Regions from separate parts of the Sphingobacterium sp. SG20118 genome, predicted to be linked through region 1. Evidence: riboswitches for the same ligand, from Rfam matches in the RefSeq annotation. Region 1 holds a riboswitch; each other region holds the start of a gene.
What was found. A riboswitch is a leader RNA that binds a small molecule or an ion and turns the genes downstream of it on or off. The one in region 1 is predicted to bind S-adenosylmethionine.

Region 1 (3,919 bases):
TAATGTACATGGTTATCAAAACTATAAAGGATCTCCGGTTTTGAGACAAGCTATTGCAGATTGGTATCAACGATATTATCATGCTACATTCAATGCAAATACAGAAATCTTACCCTTGATAGGGTCTAAAGAAGGTATCGTCCATATTTGCATGACCTATTTACAAGAAGGAGATCAGGTTTTAATACCTAACCCTGGCTACCCTGCCTATGCTGCAGCAGTTCGTCTAAGCGGGGCAACAGCAATCACCTATGATTTAGCTGAGGAAACAGATTGGTTACCGAACCTAAAAAAGCTTGCTGAAAACGATCTGTCGAAAGTAAAATTAATGTGGATCAATTATCCTCATATGCCAACCGGTGCAAGTGCCAGTGAAGCATTCTATCATGAATTGATTGCCTTTGCAAAAACACATCATATTTTGATCTGTCATGATAACCCATATAGTTTTATATTGACCGACGCTCCTAAAAGTATTATGTCCATAGATGGGGCAAAAGAAGTCGCTTTGGAATTAAATTCGCTCAGCAAATCTTCTAATATGGCCGGATGGCGTATCGGTATGTTGGTTGGCGCAGAAGAACGCATCAATGAAGTATTGCGATTCAAAAGTAATATGGATTCGGGTATGTTCTTACCAGCTCAGCTTGCTGCAGCAAAAGCATTGCAGCTGGATAAAGCATGGTATCAAGAGTTGAACACCATTTATAACGAAAGAAGACTTCTGGTATTTGCTATCATGGATTTACTGGGCTGTGTTTATAAAAAGAATCAGGTGGGTCTATTTGTCTGGGCTAAAGTTCCTGAAAATTACGCGTCAGGATACACTTTAAGTGATGAAGTTTTGGATCTCGCACGTGTATTCATCACACCTGGAGGAATATTCGGCAGCGCAGGTAACACCTATATTAGAATTAGTTTATGCGCCTCAGTTGAAGTTTTAAAAGAGGCAATTACACGGATTAAGGTAGCAAAGGAAACGAATTAAGATTAGAATAACATGATAAATATAGCCATTATTGGCGTCGGTTTAATTGGCGGCTCAGTCGCCATGAAACTAAAAGAAAAAAGATTCTGCGATCAAGTTTTTGGTGTAGACAAAAGTGATGCAAACCTTAACAAAGCAATGCAAATTGGCTTCATTGACCACAAAGCGACACTGGAAGAAGCTTTGGGAAAATGTAAGGTTATCATTTTAACTGCTCCTGTAGATGCAATCATCGCTTTAGCACCAAAGTTACTCGATCAAGTAACAGATCAGGTTATCGTTGACATGGGCTCTACCAAACTAAATATCTTACAATTGATTTCTGACCACCCTAAACGTGGACGCTATGTCGCTGCGCATCCTATGGCAGGTACAGAGTATTCTGGACCTGAAGCCGCGCTCCCAGATCTGTTTAAAGATAAAATGATGGTCTACGTAGAGGCATTTAAATCTGATGAAGATGCCTTCGAACTAACAGATTCTATTACTGAATTGCTGGAAATGCGTTCTTCTTTTATGACAGCCGAAGAGCATGACACTCACACAGCCTATGTCTCTCATATTTCACACTTGACCTCTTTTGCTTTAGCCCTAACAGTTCTGGAAAAAGAGAAATCGCAAGGTAGAATTTTTGAGTTAGCAGGTTCCGGATTTGAATCAACAGTACGTTTAGCGAAAAGTTCACCTGATATGTGGACTCCTATTTTCAAACAAAATAGAGTAAACGTATTAGAAGTATTGGAAGAAAACATCAAACAGCTTCAAGCCTTGAAAGATGCCATTCAAGACGAGAATTATAGCGAGCTACATAAACTCATTAAAAAATCGAATAAGATTAAGCGCATTATAAAATAGACACTTTACACCATCTTGTAAACATTGTGTGTAAAGTGTCGAAGGACCATTATATAAAAAAGATAGGAGGCAATGCTCCTATCTTTTTATTCTGGTTACCTCAAACACGTAATCCATCTACACTCCTCTAAATCCTTGTTTTATTTAATTATTTAAATAAATAGCACAAAATATTTTGCTTTATAAAAATCAAGGCATATATTTGCAATGTACTTCAAATAGAAATACATCTAATCAAAACCTTTCAATCAGGTCTTGATTTATAAAGAAGTGGCGAGAGACTGGCTCAATGACCCACTGGCAACCTTCAAAATACGTTTGAAAAGGTGCCAATTCCTGTCCAAAGTAATACTGCTTTGGAGGATATAAATGAAACGACAATGATAATCACATTACAACAAAACAAGAAGGTAAATTCTAAAACCAACGTAACAAGCTCAACTTTTGCATCGACTTCGACGCGAATGTGTTGGCACATGTTTACGTTTTCTTGTTAATCAATCTGTTTTTAATTTATTGATTGCGAGTACATATTCATGTGCGAAGCCCTATCCCCTTTTTACTAATGAATCTTTAACTAATTAATTATAACTACAATGTCTACAAATAAAAATTTGAAATTCGAAACACTTCAAGTGCATGCAGGTCAAGTTGCTGACCCAACAACTGGTTCACGTGCAGTGCCTATATATCAAACAAGTTCTTATGTATTTGAAAACGCAGAACATGGCGCTAATTTATTTGCATTAAAACAATTTGGAAACATCTACACACGTCTTCAAAACCCTACAACAGATGTTTTTGAAAAACGAGTAGCTGCTTTAGAAGGTGGTGTAGCTGCACTAGCTGTTGCTTCTGGCCAAGCAGCGCAGTTTATTGCATTAAACAACATTTTAGAAGCTGGAGATAACTTTGTTTCAAGCAGTAATGTCTACGGTGGTACTTATAATCAATTTAAAGTAGCGTTCAAAAGAATAGGTATTGATGTACGTTTTACAAAAGAAACTACAGCTGAAGACTTTGAATCATTAATCGATGAAAACACAAAAGCACTTTACTTGGAAACTATCGGAAACCCAAGTTACGATATCCCTGATTTTGACAAAATAGCTGCTGTTGCTAAAAAACATGATATTCCATTTATTGTTGACAATACATTCGGTGCAGCCGGCTATTTATTCAAACCTTTAGAGCACGGTGCCTCTGTAGTTGTTCAATCAGCAACAAAATGGATTGGTGGTCATGGAACTAGCATCGGCGGTGTTATCGTTGATGGTGGAAATTACAACTGGGGAAATGGTAAATTTAAACAATTCTCAGAACCATCAGAAGGATATCATGGATTGGTATTTGCAGACGTATTTGGTATTAATGGCCCATTTGGCAATATCCAATTTGCTATCCGTGCGCGTGTAGAAGGGCTACGTGATTTTGGTCCTGCAATATCGCCTTTCAACTCATTTCAACTGATTCAAGGTTTAGAAACATTATCCCTACGCGTTCAGCGTCATGTAGACAATACGTTAGAAGTAGCAAAATGGTTAGAATCACATCCACAGGTAGAAAATGTAAACTATCCAGGATTAAAGAGTTCACCAAGTTATGCTAACGCTCAAAAATATCTAAAAAATGGCTACGGTGCTGTTCTTTCTTTCCAAATTAAAGGCGACGTAACAAAAGCTGATGAATTTATTGACAGTCTAGAATTAATCAGTCACGTGGCAAATGTTGGAGATACAAAAACATTAATCATTCACCCTGCGGCTACAACTCATCAACAGCTTAGTGATGAAGCAAAAAATGCAGCAGGAGTATTTGTAGGCTTACTTCGTTTATCTGTCGGTATCGAGCATATTGATGATATCAAAGCAGATTTACAACAAGCATTCGATAAAATAAAATAATTCAGATAGCAACATTATATAAAGCGCAAAAAATAACTATGAGTAAGAAATTAACGATTGGAATGTTTGGATTCGGAGTTGTAGGGCAAGGATTGTACGACATTATCAAGACTAAAAACTTAAATTTAGAAATTAAAAAATTTGTCATCAAAAATGCTGACAAACAAAGATC
Region 2 (3,919 bases), 1.8 Mb from region 1:
AATGCTATAAGTATCCTAGAAGCCAATCGTAAGGGAAAGCGTGATGATGCAATTCTTGATATCATTATAGACGCCGACAAAGAATCGAAAGATGCTACAATTGTCATTGCGGGAGATTTTAACGAACCCTCACATCTAGACTGGATTCACGCAACAAAAGATTTGTTCGATCATAGAGGTGCTGTAGTTTCCTTGGGATTGTTCTGTATTATTGACAAAAGCTGGATTCGTAGATAGTTTTAGAGAAAAGTATCCAGATCCTGTTACACATCCAGGATTTACATTTCATCATTTAATAAAGATGTAGCCATTGAAAAGCTTACTTGGGCACCTTTGGCAGATGAGCGTGACCGGATTGATTATGTTTATTACACAACGAATAAACCGCTTCATGTCACTGCGGTCAAAATTGTTGGTCCTGCAGAAACGGTGAGATTTGGTAAAAAACAAGAGCAAGATAGCCAAGATGAGTTTTTATTGCCCAAAGGTATATGGCCTACCGATCATAAGGCTTTGCTGGTGAAGTTTGAGTTTTAAACAGTTTATGATAGAGTTAAGCTTTGATTTAGGTAAGCTAAGTTTTTTTGGTTATTAGTAGACCTAAAGCTTCATATCTATCCATATAAACAACCACAACATATGCCCAGTGATAGGTATCACAGGCTATCATGGCATAAGGGTATATTGAGTTTAAAAGAGATATAGTCTACAATGAGAAAAGGGCGCATCAATTAGCAATCTATCACTCTTTTATAAGGAATATTTTATAGCGGTATTATGAGTTATATTTGAACAACTAAATTGTCGTTCACATCCGTCATAAAATAAATAAGAGTACTGAAATATTCCTAAATAATCTGTCTCATGATAGTTCGCATGCTAATAGTTTTTGTATTGGGGGCTTAAGTTGTAATAATGGAGGCTTCAACAGGAACACTTTATTGTTTTCATGAAACACAGTTAGCCTGTTGGAAAAGCCTTTGGTTCAAATGTTATCCACTTATTCATCATGAGTAGTTATTGTCAATGCATGGACAACCCCTTTTTTGATTTTAGTAGCTTGATATCACATTAATAATGGGAAACAATCTATAATACTGCTTGGTTATCTGTTGAAATGAAGGAATTATGTTGAATAACTACAGCATTACTAAAAAAAAGCTGTTAGTTATTGATAAGTTGTTCATACTTTTTGCGTAGCGGAGAAATTATGGGCACTAGATATCTATCTATTCACAGCCATTATCTACTTGTTGTTAGTAACTAGCTACTTGTTGACAATAAATGTCATCATTTGTCGACTAAAGGTCTTCTATTTAAATGAAGGTATGCTGTTATTGGGAGAAGGTGGTAATAGATTTAAACAATAGGAGGCATGATATCGAAAAAGTGACTAGCGAAAGCCTAAATGTAGTTCCGGTAAGCGGTAAATTAAGTCTAGTAATGGGTCCTACAGGCGTTAAAGGACATTTTTCATGAGTACTATCGCATAGTAACAATGGTTTAATAGGGTGTAACTATATGGTTGTTGTGGTAACTTACTCCAATCCTATCAGCTATCACCGGTTGTCAGAATTGAAAAGGTGGAGCTCGCTAAAACAATATGTTAAAATATTATCACTCATTAAGAGGAGCGTTTAAATAGTCAACGTTCTTCTCAGTGAGTGATAAATCAACTAGAAAGTTCATTCTAAAACGGAATTTGCTTTACTGAATAATTGGAATAAGCGTATTTTCCTCTAACCTCACTGCCACATGCTTTATCGAGGTAAAACCATCTTCTCTTGAAATAATGTTTGAAAGATCTAAGCCTCTTTTTGAGAAGGTACTGAGTAGAGCGGTACGAAATGTAGATTTGGAGGAACCCCAACCTTTTCCGGATATGGTATCATTGTTGAGTTGTATCAGTTCGTTAATCGAGTAATAACTGAATTTTTCTAGTAAATGTTGATAAAGATTTGTTGTAGCCATACAATTTAAAAATTTAAAGGATTAAACCATAAACTGTATCCAGATATTTTTGGTCGAAACCCATATTAATTTACCACCGTGGTTTCTCAACTCGGTTGGTATTGCATCGTGCAATTCTGAATACTCTACAAATATAGTAGATTTTATTTTTATTCATAATTTTTTTTAAAAATAATTGGATATTTGAAAGTATGTTGATGGTTTATTATCGCTGTCTACTATAAGATGGATTGGGAGTAAGATATGTAATACTTGTGGTATTTTTGGTTTGTGAACAAAAGGGGATGATCAGTTTTCCTGAGGATAATAAAGCTGGAGTGTTACTGCGATGTCGAATGTCGAGCCTTTGTTAGTCAATTTGAAGTAAAGGTGTTACTTTTTTTTCTTAAGCTAAGTCAATAGAAAATAAATAGCTATTCTTTAAGATAAGCGATTTTTTTACCTCAAAAAAAACCGCTTGAACTTTTTCATATTCCATAAAATCTAGAATATTTCAGGTTTAAGAGATTAATAATTTAACATTTTAATTGAAGAAACTGAGAATTCATTATTTGTAACGCGTTCGGATATTTATTTTTATCAGTGATAATTTATTAAGTGATTGTTACAAACTTGTTTTAAAGTATTTATCTGTTAATCAGCTGCTTGACTTTAGATATCTACTTTTTACTTCTTTTTTGTTATTTCTTCATTGTAAAATCGAATTATATTATAATATTTGTTTTAACATATTTTAACAATAAGGTCGTTGAAATATGTGTTACGAGCCATCAGTTCCATTGACTGAATAAAATATTTGTAGAAGCTGAAAAAGTAATTTTTGCAACATACAAAAATTGAGCAATCGACCAAATTCTTCAATATACTTTGAATTGAAAATTACATAATCATTTAATTATGTAATTTTCAATTTTGAGATAATTTTTGAAAGGGTCTGATTTTAAGAAAAGAAACTTACTTAACCAAAGTCTTTTTTTATTGAGACTTTAACTTTAATAAACACAAACATATGAAACAAAAATTACTCAGTTTTTTACTAGGTGGTGCTATTCTTACATCAGTAGCATTTGCACAAGAAAAGAAAGTTAGTGGACGTGTTTTAGGTGACGATGGCAGTGGACTGCCAGGTGTTACCGTAACCGTACAAGGAACTAGTCAAGCAACTCAAACAGATGCTAACGGAAACTATTCTATAAATGTTCCAATTGGAAAAATTTTATTATTTAGATCCATCGGTTTTACGGATAAAACTGTTGTAGTTCGTAACAACTCTGCTTTATATAATGTGTCTTTAGATGGTTCAACCTCAGCATTGGATGAAGTTATCGTTACTGGATACGGTACACAACGTAAACGAGAAATTACAGGATCTATTACATCTATAAAAGGAGAATCTCTTCAGGACGTTCCAGTTCCCTCTCTAGATAAAGCATTACAAGGACAGGCTGCGGGAGTCCAAGTTTCAACTACCTCAGGAGTATTGGGACAAGCTGCAAAAATTCGTATTCGTGGTACAAATTCAATATCTAGTTCAAGTAGTCCCCTTTATGTAATAGATGGAATTCCTTTTTTATCCTCGGATAATGGTGCAGTTATGGCTAATAACCCTTTGGCAGATATTAATCCAAATGATATTGCAAATTTAGAGGTTTTGAAGGATGGTGCTGCAACCGCTATTTATGGATCTAGAGCTGCAAATGGTGTCATATTGATTACGACTAAAAGAGGTAAAGTAGGAACGCCGGTCGTTACGTATGATGGTTGGGTAGGTGTTTCTTCGCCTTCTAAATATTTAGATCTATTAGATGCTAATCAATTTATTGAAATTACAAACGAAAAATTGACTAATTCTAATAGGCCAATTGCTGCATTTGAAACAAAAGACCCAACATCTGGGGAAGTTTATAATAAGGATTGGCAAAAAGAAATTTTTAGAACCGCTCTTCAA
Region 3 (3,919 bases), 1.7 Mb from region 1:
CCAAACACAAACCCAGCGACTATCGTTTTGGATTTTGAAAAAGCTTTGGATTGGATGAATAAAGGTGCTCAACCTACTGACACAGCTCGTACTATCCTTTCGGATAAAGGTGTTTTATACAAAAAACACTTAAATGGTGGTGTTAAAAAAGGTGCATTTGATGAAGCTGCTGCAGATGCTAAATTTGTTGCTTGGACTGAAGCTAATGATGCTAGAATCTCTGGTAAAAAAGATGGTTTAGCAACTACTAAAGCTGAAGCTAAGAAAATTGCATTAGCTGCTGAAGCTAAGAAAAAAGAAGCAATGGCTGCTGCAATTGCTGCTAAAAACGCTCCAGTTGTAGAGGAAACTCCTGCAGAAGAAACTGAAGCTCCAGCTGCAGAAGAAACTGAAGGATAATTTTTCTTTCATACAGTATCAAGAAAGCCGGTTTCACTATGAGCCGGCTTTTTTTTTCAAGAATGTAGTTTCTACTCCTATACATACTGCAATTTTGCAGATATATATTTAAATTTGCCCTTTCAAATAAGAACATGACCATAGAAGAAAGTTTTTACATCGGTTATATTAGTAAAACTCGCGGACTAAAAGGAGAGCTTCAGCTTTTTTTTGAATTTGAAGATTACCAAGATTTGGACTTTGATGTCCTATTTGCCGAAGTCAATAAAAAATTAGTACCTTACTTTGTAGACAATATCAAGTATCAAGCAAATAGTACAGCATACTTGAACTTAGAAGACGTCGATCATATCGATAAGGCACAACCTTTAGTCCGTAAAAAAATATACCTTCCTAATGATAAAATGCCTGAGCGAGATCCTGATGATTTTAGATATACAGACTTAATCGGGTATATAGTCATTGATGAGACGCATGGTGAGCTTGGCAAAATAACACATGTGCAGGAAATGCCTCAGCAATTTATAGCAACAGTCGATTTCAATGGGAAAGAGCTCATGTTTCCATTAAATGATGATTTAATGTTGGGCATTGATTCTGAAGGCCAAGTTTTAGAGGTAGATCTACCTGAAGGATTAGTCGAATTGTATAAAGAGATTTAAGTATTCGGATTAAATAATAAAACAAAAAAGTTATTGCATGAAAATGTAATAACTTTTTTGTTTTATTAGGCATCCGTTGAAATTAGTATTTATTGCCTTATTTAATACAAGCTATTAATATTATTTTGATTATCAATTTCTATTACCGATATTAGCGATGCTTATAGAGAAAGGCAGAGGGAATAGACCCAATGAAGCCTTAGCAACCTGTTATTTTATAAGGTGCTACATTCTACCCCAACTCAGAGATGGGAAAGATAAGTTGAAACAAGTCTACTTGTGCATTTCGATGTAAGCCAACCAAATCACTTTTAAAAAAAATTAATGAAAATCGTTGATCATATCAGTAATGCCAAAGGAAAAACTTTATTTTCTTTTGAATTGTTGCCCCCAGCTAAGGGTCAAGGTATCCAAAGTATTTTTAAAACAATGGACTCACTTATGGAATTCAAGCCTCCCTTTATCGATGTGACTTATCATAGAGAGGACTATATGTATAAGAAGCATGAAAGCGGTTTGCTAGAGCGTGTTGCTTATCGGAAACGTCCAGGGACAGTCGCTATCTGTGCAGCTATTATGAACAAGTATAAAGTGGATGCTGTTCCACATCTTATCTGTGGTGGTTTTACGAAAGAAGAGACAGAGAATGCTTTGATTGATTTGAACTTCTTAGGGATTGATAATGTGTTGGTTTTACGTGGAGATGCCAGAAAAGGTGATGCTGACTTTATTCCTACTGAAGGTGGCCATGCATTTGCTACGGACCTCTTAAAGCAGGTAGATGACATGAACAGAGGTCAATATTTACACGAGGATATTGTAAATTCTGAGAAAACAGATTTCTGTATCGGTGTTGCAGGTTATCCAGAGAAACATTTTGAGGCTCCCAATTTTAATACCGACTTCAAATGGTTGAAAAAGAAGGTCGAGATGGGTGCCGAATTTATCGTTACGCAAATGTTTTTCAATGTAGAAAAATATAAAGAATTTGTCAATAAGTGTAGAGAAAATGATATTCATGTACCTATTATACCAGGGTTAAAGCCTTTGACGACAAAAAAGCAGCTGATTACGTTACCGAAAATTTTTCATTTAGATATTCCAGAAGTATTGAGTGAAGCGGTATCAGGGTGTAAAAATAATGCCGATGTAAGGCAAGTCGGAGAGGAGTGGTTGGTACAACAGTGTAAAGAGTTAATTGACTTCGGAGCCCCAGTTTTGCATTTTTATACCATGAGTAATCCTGGTCCTACTCGGAGTATTGTTGAGAAGTTATTCTAAAGAAAAGTAAATATTAAAAAGAAACCTGCTGCACTTCAGATGTAGTAGGCTCTTTTTTTGTGCGCTGTATTTTTTGTTAAAAAAGGTTAATCCATATCATATGAAATCTCCTTTTATTATATTTAACTCAAAATCAAAGTGCGAATTGATTTATCGCAGGACTAATTAAACCTTTAAACCGATGAACTATACGAAAGTGAACAATATGTTAGGCTGGCTATGTGCTATCATGGCAACAGTAGTTTTTATTTTGACAGCCGAAAGAACAACAAGTTGGTGGGACACAGGCGAATTTATTGCCTCAGCTTATAAACTTCAGATTGTTCATCAGCCAGGTGCACCCTTATTTCTTATGTTGCAGAATATATTTTCAAATTTCGCTTTAGGTAATGTATCTCAGGTTGCTTTTTGGATGAATGTAGGGTCGGCTGTCTGTAGTGGTTTAACAGTGTTGTTCTTATTTTGGACCATTACAGCTTTAGCTAAAAAAATCACATATTCCGATAATCGCCCACTTGATAGAAACCAGCTTATTAAAATAATGGGGGCAGGTGTGGTTGGGTCTTTAGCCTATAGTTTCTCCGATACATTTTGGTACTCAGCAGTAGAATCCGAAGTCTATGCTATGTCTTCCTTATGTACAGCAGCGGTGTTTTGGTCCATTCTGAAGTGGGAGGTAAGAGCCAATAAACCGCAAGCAGATCGTTGGCTTATTGTTATTGCTTACATCATTGGACTTTCAATTGGGGTTCATCTATTGAACTTATTGGTTATTCCAGCTATAGCACTCATTATTTATTTTAAGAAAACCGAAAGGACGACTTTCTGGGGGATTAGTAAAGCGATGTTGATTGGATTCGGAGTTCTAGCTCTTATTCTCTGGGGAGTAATCCAATACCTCATTAAGTTTGCCGCCAAATTCGATTTATTCTTTGTCAACACCCTTGGATTAGGATTTGGTTCGGGGATACTGGTTTTTGTGGTATTGATTATAGGAACATTAATTTATGGTATCCATTACTCCATAAAAAAGGGGAAAGCAGCGTTGAATACAGCAATTCTGGCAACTTGTTTTATTTTATTGGGTTATAGCTCTTTCACCATGGTTTTGATTCGGGCCAATGCCAATCCCTCGTTAAACAATAATGATCCCGAAAATATCTTTTCTTTTTTAGGTTATTTGAGTCGAGAACAGTATGAATCAGAAACCGTTAATAAAGGGCCCATACTTTGATGCTAACCCAACAGGTGTGAATGAACGTATTGATTATAGAAAAGACAGTCATCAATACGCAGCAATAAAAAGATCTTCAAGCTATCAATTTGATCGAGAGACCATTTTTCCAAGGATTTATAGTCAAAAACCATATCATCAATATTTTTATAAAGGATATTTAGGCATTGAAGAAGGAAGACAAGCAAATTTTGCTGATAATTTAAAATTCTTTTTTAATTATCAGATTGGGCATATGTATGCGCGATATTTTCTTTGGAACTTTGTCGGGCGGCAAAATGATCAACAAGGGAACGGATCATTAGCAGAAGGAAACTGGTTGTCGGGTATTCAAGCGATTGAT
Region 4 (3,919 bases), 2.4 Mb from region 1:
CAAGTTATTAGTGATAAGTTTGAAATCGGAGAGTATTTCTTCGATTATACAAGTCAACAAATTGCACACAAGGGACTACAGCAAAAACTATCTACAAAAGAAGCAGAGCTACTTCGACTGCTATGTCTAAAGAAAAATGATGTACTAACACGAGAAGAAGCCCTATTAAAAATTTGGCACGATGATAATTACTTCACGGGCAGAAGTATGGATGTTTTCTTAAGTAAACTAAGAAAATATTTAAGAGATGACCCTAAAGTAGAAATTGTCAATGTGCATGGAAAAGGTTATAAATTATTAGTAAGCTAAAAAAAGCTTCAATTTAAAGAGATGTATATAGCGTCTCTTTAAATTGAAGCTTTCCTCAATAAAAAGGCGTCATAATCGTTGATGTGATACAGAGAACTTCTTGCATTCATATCGATGAGCTATCTAAGTTAGAAAACCGCTATAAATACGCGCTCACTTTATGCCAAGTAAAATTATTATTTAAGTACAACAATGAAAATTTCATCCCTATTATTTTTAAGCCTCTTACTATCCTTCTATTCAACATCTCTCCATGCCCAAAGTGACTCGTTATCACTTATTAATTCTAAAGCCGAAGTCAAACAGATATCATACAAGCAATTACTTGTCCCAGCCACATTAATAACGTATGGAATAGTATCCTTAAAAAGCCCTTACCTAAAACATAAAAATGAACAAATAAACAATGCAATAAATAACAATCCGTCGAAAACATTCAAGCTCGATAATCTCACACTTTTTATTCCTTCGGCAGCTGTATATGGTCTTGATATACTCGGGATACCCAGTAAACACAGTCTCAAAGAACGTTTGGCAATTAGCACAATCTCTCACGCTATCACCCTCTCAACTGTATATACAATTAAGCATACCACCCCTACTTGGAGGCCAGACCAAGCAGACCAAGAGTCATTCCCATCAGGACACACTGCAATCGCCTTTACAGGAGCAGAGATGTTGTGGCAAGAATATAAAGATCAATCTGTTTGGTATGGAATTGCAGGTTACACAATTGCTGCAGGAACAGGATACCTCAGAATGTATAACCATAAACATTGGTTTTCTGATGTAGCAATGGGCGCAGGTATCGGAATCATGGGAACCAAAATTGCATATTGGCTGCTACCCCTCTTCGATAAACATTTACAATCAAAAAAAAGAACTCCATTCACGATGGCCTCTCCATTTTACAATGGCAAACAACTCGGAATGGTTGCTACATTTCAATTATAATACACGATTCTTTGTCATTTTTTCACAAAAGTTATAAAAACTTTGTTTTTCTAAAAGAAATTCCGATATTTACAGCACTTATAGAGAAAGGCAGAGGGAATAGACCCAATGAAGCCTTAGCAACCTGTCATTTGACAAGGTGCTACATTCTACCCAATCAAATTGGGAATGATAAGCTAGACACAAAATATCCTGTGCCCTCCTCTCTAAAAGCAATCAAAAAATTTAGTAAAATAGATTCAAGAATTTTTGATCGTTTTTTATTTCAAATACAAAACTCTTCTAATTTCTTGCTTCGTTAAGGTTGAACAAATAAAATAATCTCATATTTATGTTACTAACGAACAACTTAGGTTACCCACGTGTAGGTGCCTTTCGCGAGTTGAAAAAGGCCAATGAAGCATATTGGGCTAAAAAAATCAGCGCGCAAGAATTATTGCAGGCTGGACTGAAAATCCGTGAAGGCAACTGGAAAACTCAAAAAGATGCTGGCATCGATTTGATTCCTTCAAATGATTTTTCATTTTATGACCAAGTTTTAGATTTGACTTTAACGGTAGGCGCAATTCCTGCACAATACCAATCTCTTTTAGATACAAAAGATAATGGCTACAACTTAGATCTTTACTTTGCAATGGCACGTGGCTTCCAACAAGATGGTGTTGATGTTACGGCAATGGAAATGACAAAATGGTTTGATACAAACTACCATTACATCGTTCCAGAATTCGTGAAAAATCAAGAATTCAAATTAACTTCAGAAAAGTTCCTAAACGAATATAACGAAGCAAAATCTTTGGGTATCGAAACTAAACCAGTTTTAATCGGCCCAATCTCATACTTATTATTAGGTAAAGAAAAAGAAACTGGTTTCAACCGTATCGATTTAATCGACAAGTTAGTTCCTGTTTATGAAGAAATCCTAGGCAAATTGGCTGCCGCTGGTGCAAAATATGTACAAATTGACGAGCCATTTTTAGCATTAGATATTGATGATGCAACACGTGCATTATACACAAGTGTATTCACGAAATTAGCTGCTGCAGCTAAAGACATCAAAATTATTGTAACAACATATTTCGAGGCTTTACGTGACAATGAAGAAACTGCATTAAACTTACCTGTTTACGCTGTTCACGTTGACTTAGTAAGAGGTGAAAACCAACTCGACACCATATTAGCAAAAGTTCCAGCCTCATTAACACTTTCATTAGGTGTTGTTGAAGGTCGTAACATTTGGAAAAATGATTATGAAAAATCTTTAGCACAAATCAAAAAAGCTGTTGATGCTTTAGGTAAAGACCGTGTATTAATTGGACCTTCGAGTTCTTTACTACACGTTCCTTTCGATTTGGATAACGAAGACAATGAAGAATCACTACCAAAAGAAGTGAAAAATTGGTTAGCATTTGCTAAACAAAAATTAGCTGAGGTAAAAGATTTAGCGATTTTAGCTGATGGCGAAGTAGATTCAAAAACTGCTGAGCGTTTCGAAGCAAATAAAGCTGCTGCTGAAGATCGTCGTACTTCTACCTTGATTCATAAACCAGAAGTTAAAGAACGTACTGCAAATATCACTGATGATGATGCTAAACGTACTTCTACATTTACTTCACGTAAAGAAGCACAACAAGAAAAATTTAACCTTCCTGCATTCCCAACAACAACTATCGGTTCATTCCCACAAACGAAAGATGTTCGTAAATGGAGAGCAGACTTGAAAAAAGGTGTAATTTCTCAAGAGCAGTATGATAAAGAAATCGCCGAAGAAACAGAAAGAACAATCCGCCTTCAAGAGCAATTAGATATCGACGTTCTAGTTCACGGTGAGTTCGAGCGTAATGATATGGTTGAGTATTTCGGTGAGCAATTAGCTGGTTACGCATTCACTAAAAATGGTTGGGTACAATCATATGGTTCACGTTGTGTTAAACCTCCAGTTATTTATGGCGATGTATACCGTCCTGCAGACATGACAGTTCGTTGGTCAGCCTATGCACAGACTTTAACTAACCGTCCTGTAAAAGGAATGTTAACTGGTCCAGTAACAATCTTACAATGGTCATTCGTACGTAACGATCAACCCCGTTCTACCACAACATACCAAATTGCATTAGCGATCTTAGATGAAGTACAAGCTCTAGAAAAAGCAGGTATCAAAATTATCCAGATTGATGAGCCAGCAATACGCGAAGGCCTTCCATTACGCAAAGCTGATCAACAACAATATTTGGATTGGGCAGTCCGCTCATTCCGTGTATCTTCTTCAAATGTAGACGATGATACACAAATTCATACACACATGTGTTACTCTGAATTCAATGATATCATCGAAGATATCGCTGCAATGGATGCTGACGTAATCACGATTGAAACATCTCGTTCTCAAATGGAGTTATTAGACGCTTTTGCTGCTGATTTTAAATACCCGAACGATATAGGTCCAGGTGTATATGACATCCACTCTCCTCGCGTACCTAGTACAGAAGAAATGGTTGAATTATTACGCAAAGCAAAAGCTGTAGTTCCTGCAGCACAACTTTGGGTAAACCCTGACTGTGGTTTGAAAACTCGTGCTTGGCCTGAAACTAAAGCTGCTTTAGAAGCAATGGTTGCAGCTGCTAAAATCTTAAGAGCTGAATAAGTTCAGAAATTT

Region 2: it holds a riboswitch for S-adenosylmethionine, as region 1 does, so the genes downstream of both, ACFX5U_RS03375 (5-oxoprolinase) here and ACFX5U_RS11960 (O-acetylhomoserine aminocarboxypropyltransferase/cysteine synthase family protein) in region 1, are expected to answer to the same signal.
Region 3: it holds a riboswitch for S-adenosylmethionine, as region 1 does, so the genes downstream of both, metF (methylenetetrahydrofolate reductase [NAD(P)H]) here and ACFX5U_RS11960 (O-acetylhomoserine aminocarboxypropyltransferase/cysteine synthase family protein) in region 1, are expected to answer to the same signal.
Region 4: it holds a riboswitch for S-adenosylmethionine, as region 1 does, so the genes downstream of both, metE (5-methyltetrahydropteroyltriglutamate--homocysteine S-methyltransferase) here and ACFX5U_RS11960 (O-acetylhomoserine aminocarboxypropyltransferase/cysteine synthase family protein) in region 1, are expected to answer to the same signal.

What each region holds. Positions count from the first base shown of each region.
Region 1 is NZ_CP172826.1:2,561,016-2,564,934, forward strand. Features, by position in the region: gene ACFX5U_RS11950 (pyridoxal phosphate-dependent aminotransferase) at 1-988, shown strand, start outside; gene ACFX5U_RS11955 (prephenate dehydrogenase) at 1,001-1,843, shown strand; SAM riboswitch class I at 2,101-2,215, shown strand; gene ACFX5U_RS11960 (O-acetylhomoserine aminocarboxypropyltransferase/cysteine synthase family protein) at 2,440-3,747, shown strand; gene ACFX5U_RS11965 (homoserine dehydrogenase) at 3,786-3,919, shown strand, end outside.
Region 2 is NZ_CP172826.1:719,471-723,389, forward strand. Features, by position in the region: gene ACFX5U_RS03365 (endonuclease/exonuclease/phosphatase family protein) at 1-237, shown strand, start outside; gene ACFX5U_RS03370 (hypothetical protein) at 334-537, shown strand; gene ACFX5U_RS03375 (5-oxoprolinase) at 1,708-1,971, opposite strand; SAM-I-IV-variant riboswitch at 2,007-2,100, opposite strand; gene ACFX5U_RS03380 (SusC/RagA family TonB-linked outer membrane protein) at 2,981-3,919, shown strand, end outside.
Region 3 is NZ_CP172826.1:4,214,230-4,218,148, reverse strand. Features, by position in the region: gene ACFX5U_RS19405 (30S ribosomal protein S16) at 1-399, shown strand, start outside; gene rimM (ribosome maturation factor RimM) at 534-1,061, shown strand; SAM riboswitch class I at 1,220-1,325, shown strand; gene metF (methylenetetrahydrofolate reductase [NAD(P)H]) at 1,386-2,342, shown strand; gene ACFX5U_RS19390 (protein O-mannosyl-transferase family) at 2,524-3,576, shown strand; gene ACFX5U_RS19385 (hypothetical protein) at 3,539-3,919, shown strand, end outside.
Region 4 is NZ_CP172826.1:140,554-144,472, reverse strand. Features, by position in the region: gene ACFX5U_RS00700 (response regulator transcription factor) at 1-309, shown strand, start outside; gene ACFX5U_RS00695 (phosphatase PAP2 family protein) at 502-1,263, shown strand; SAM riboswitch class I at 1,339-1,441, shown strand; gene metE (5-methyltetrahydropteroyltriglutamate--homocysteine S-methyltransferase) at 1,595-3,907, shown strand.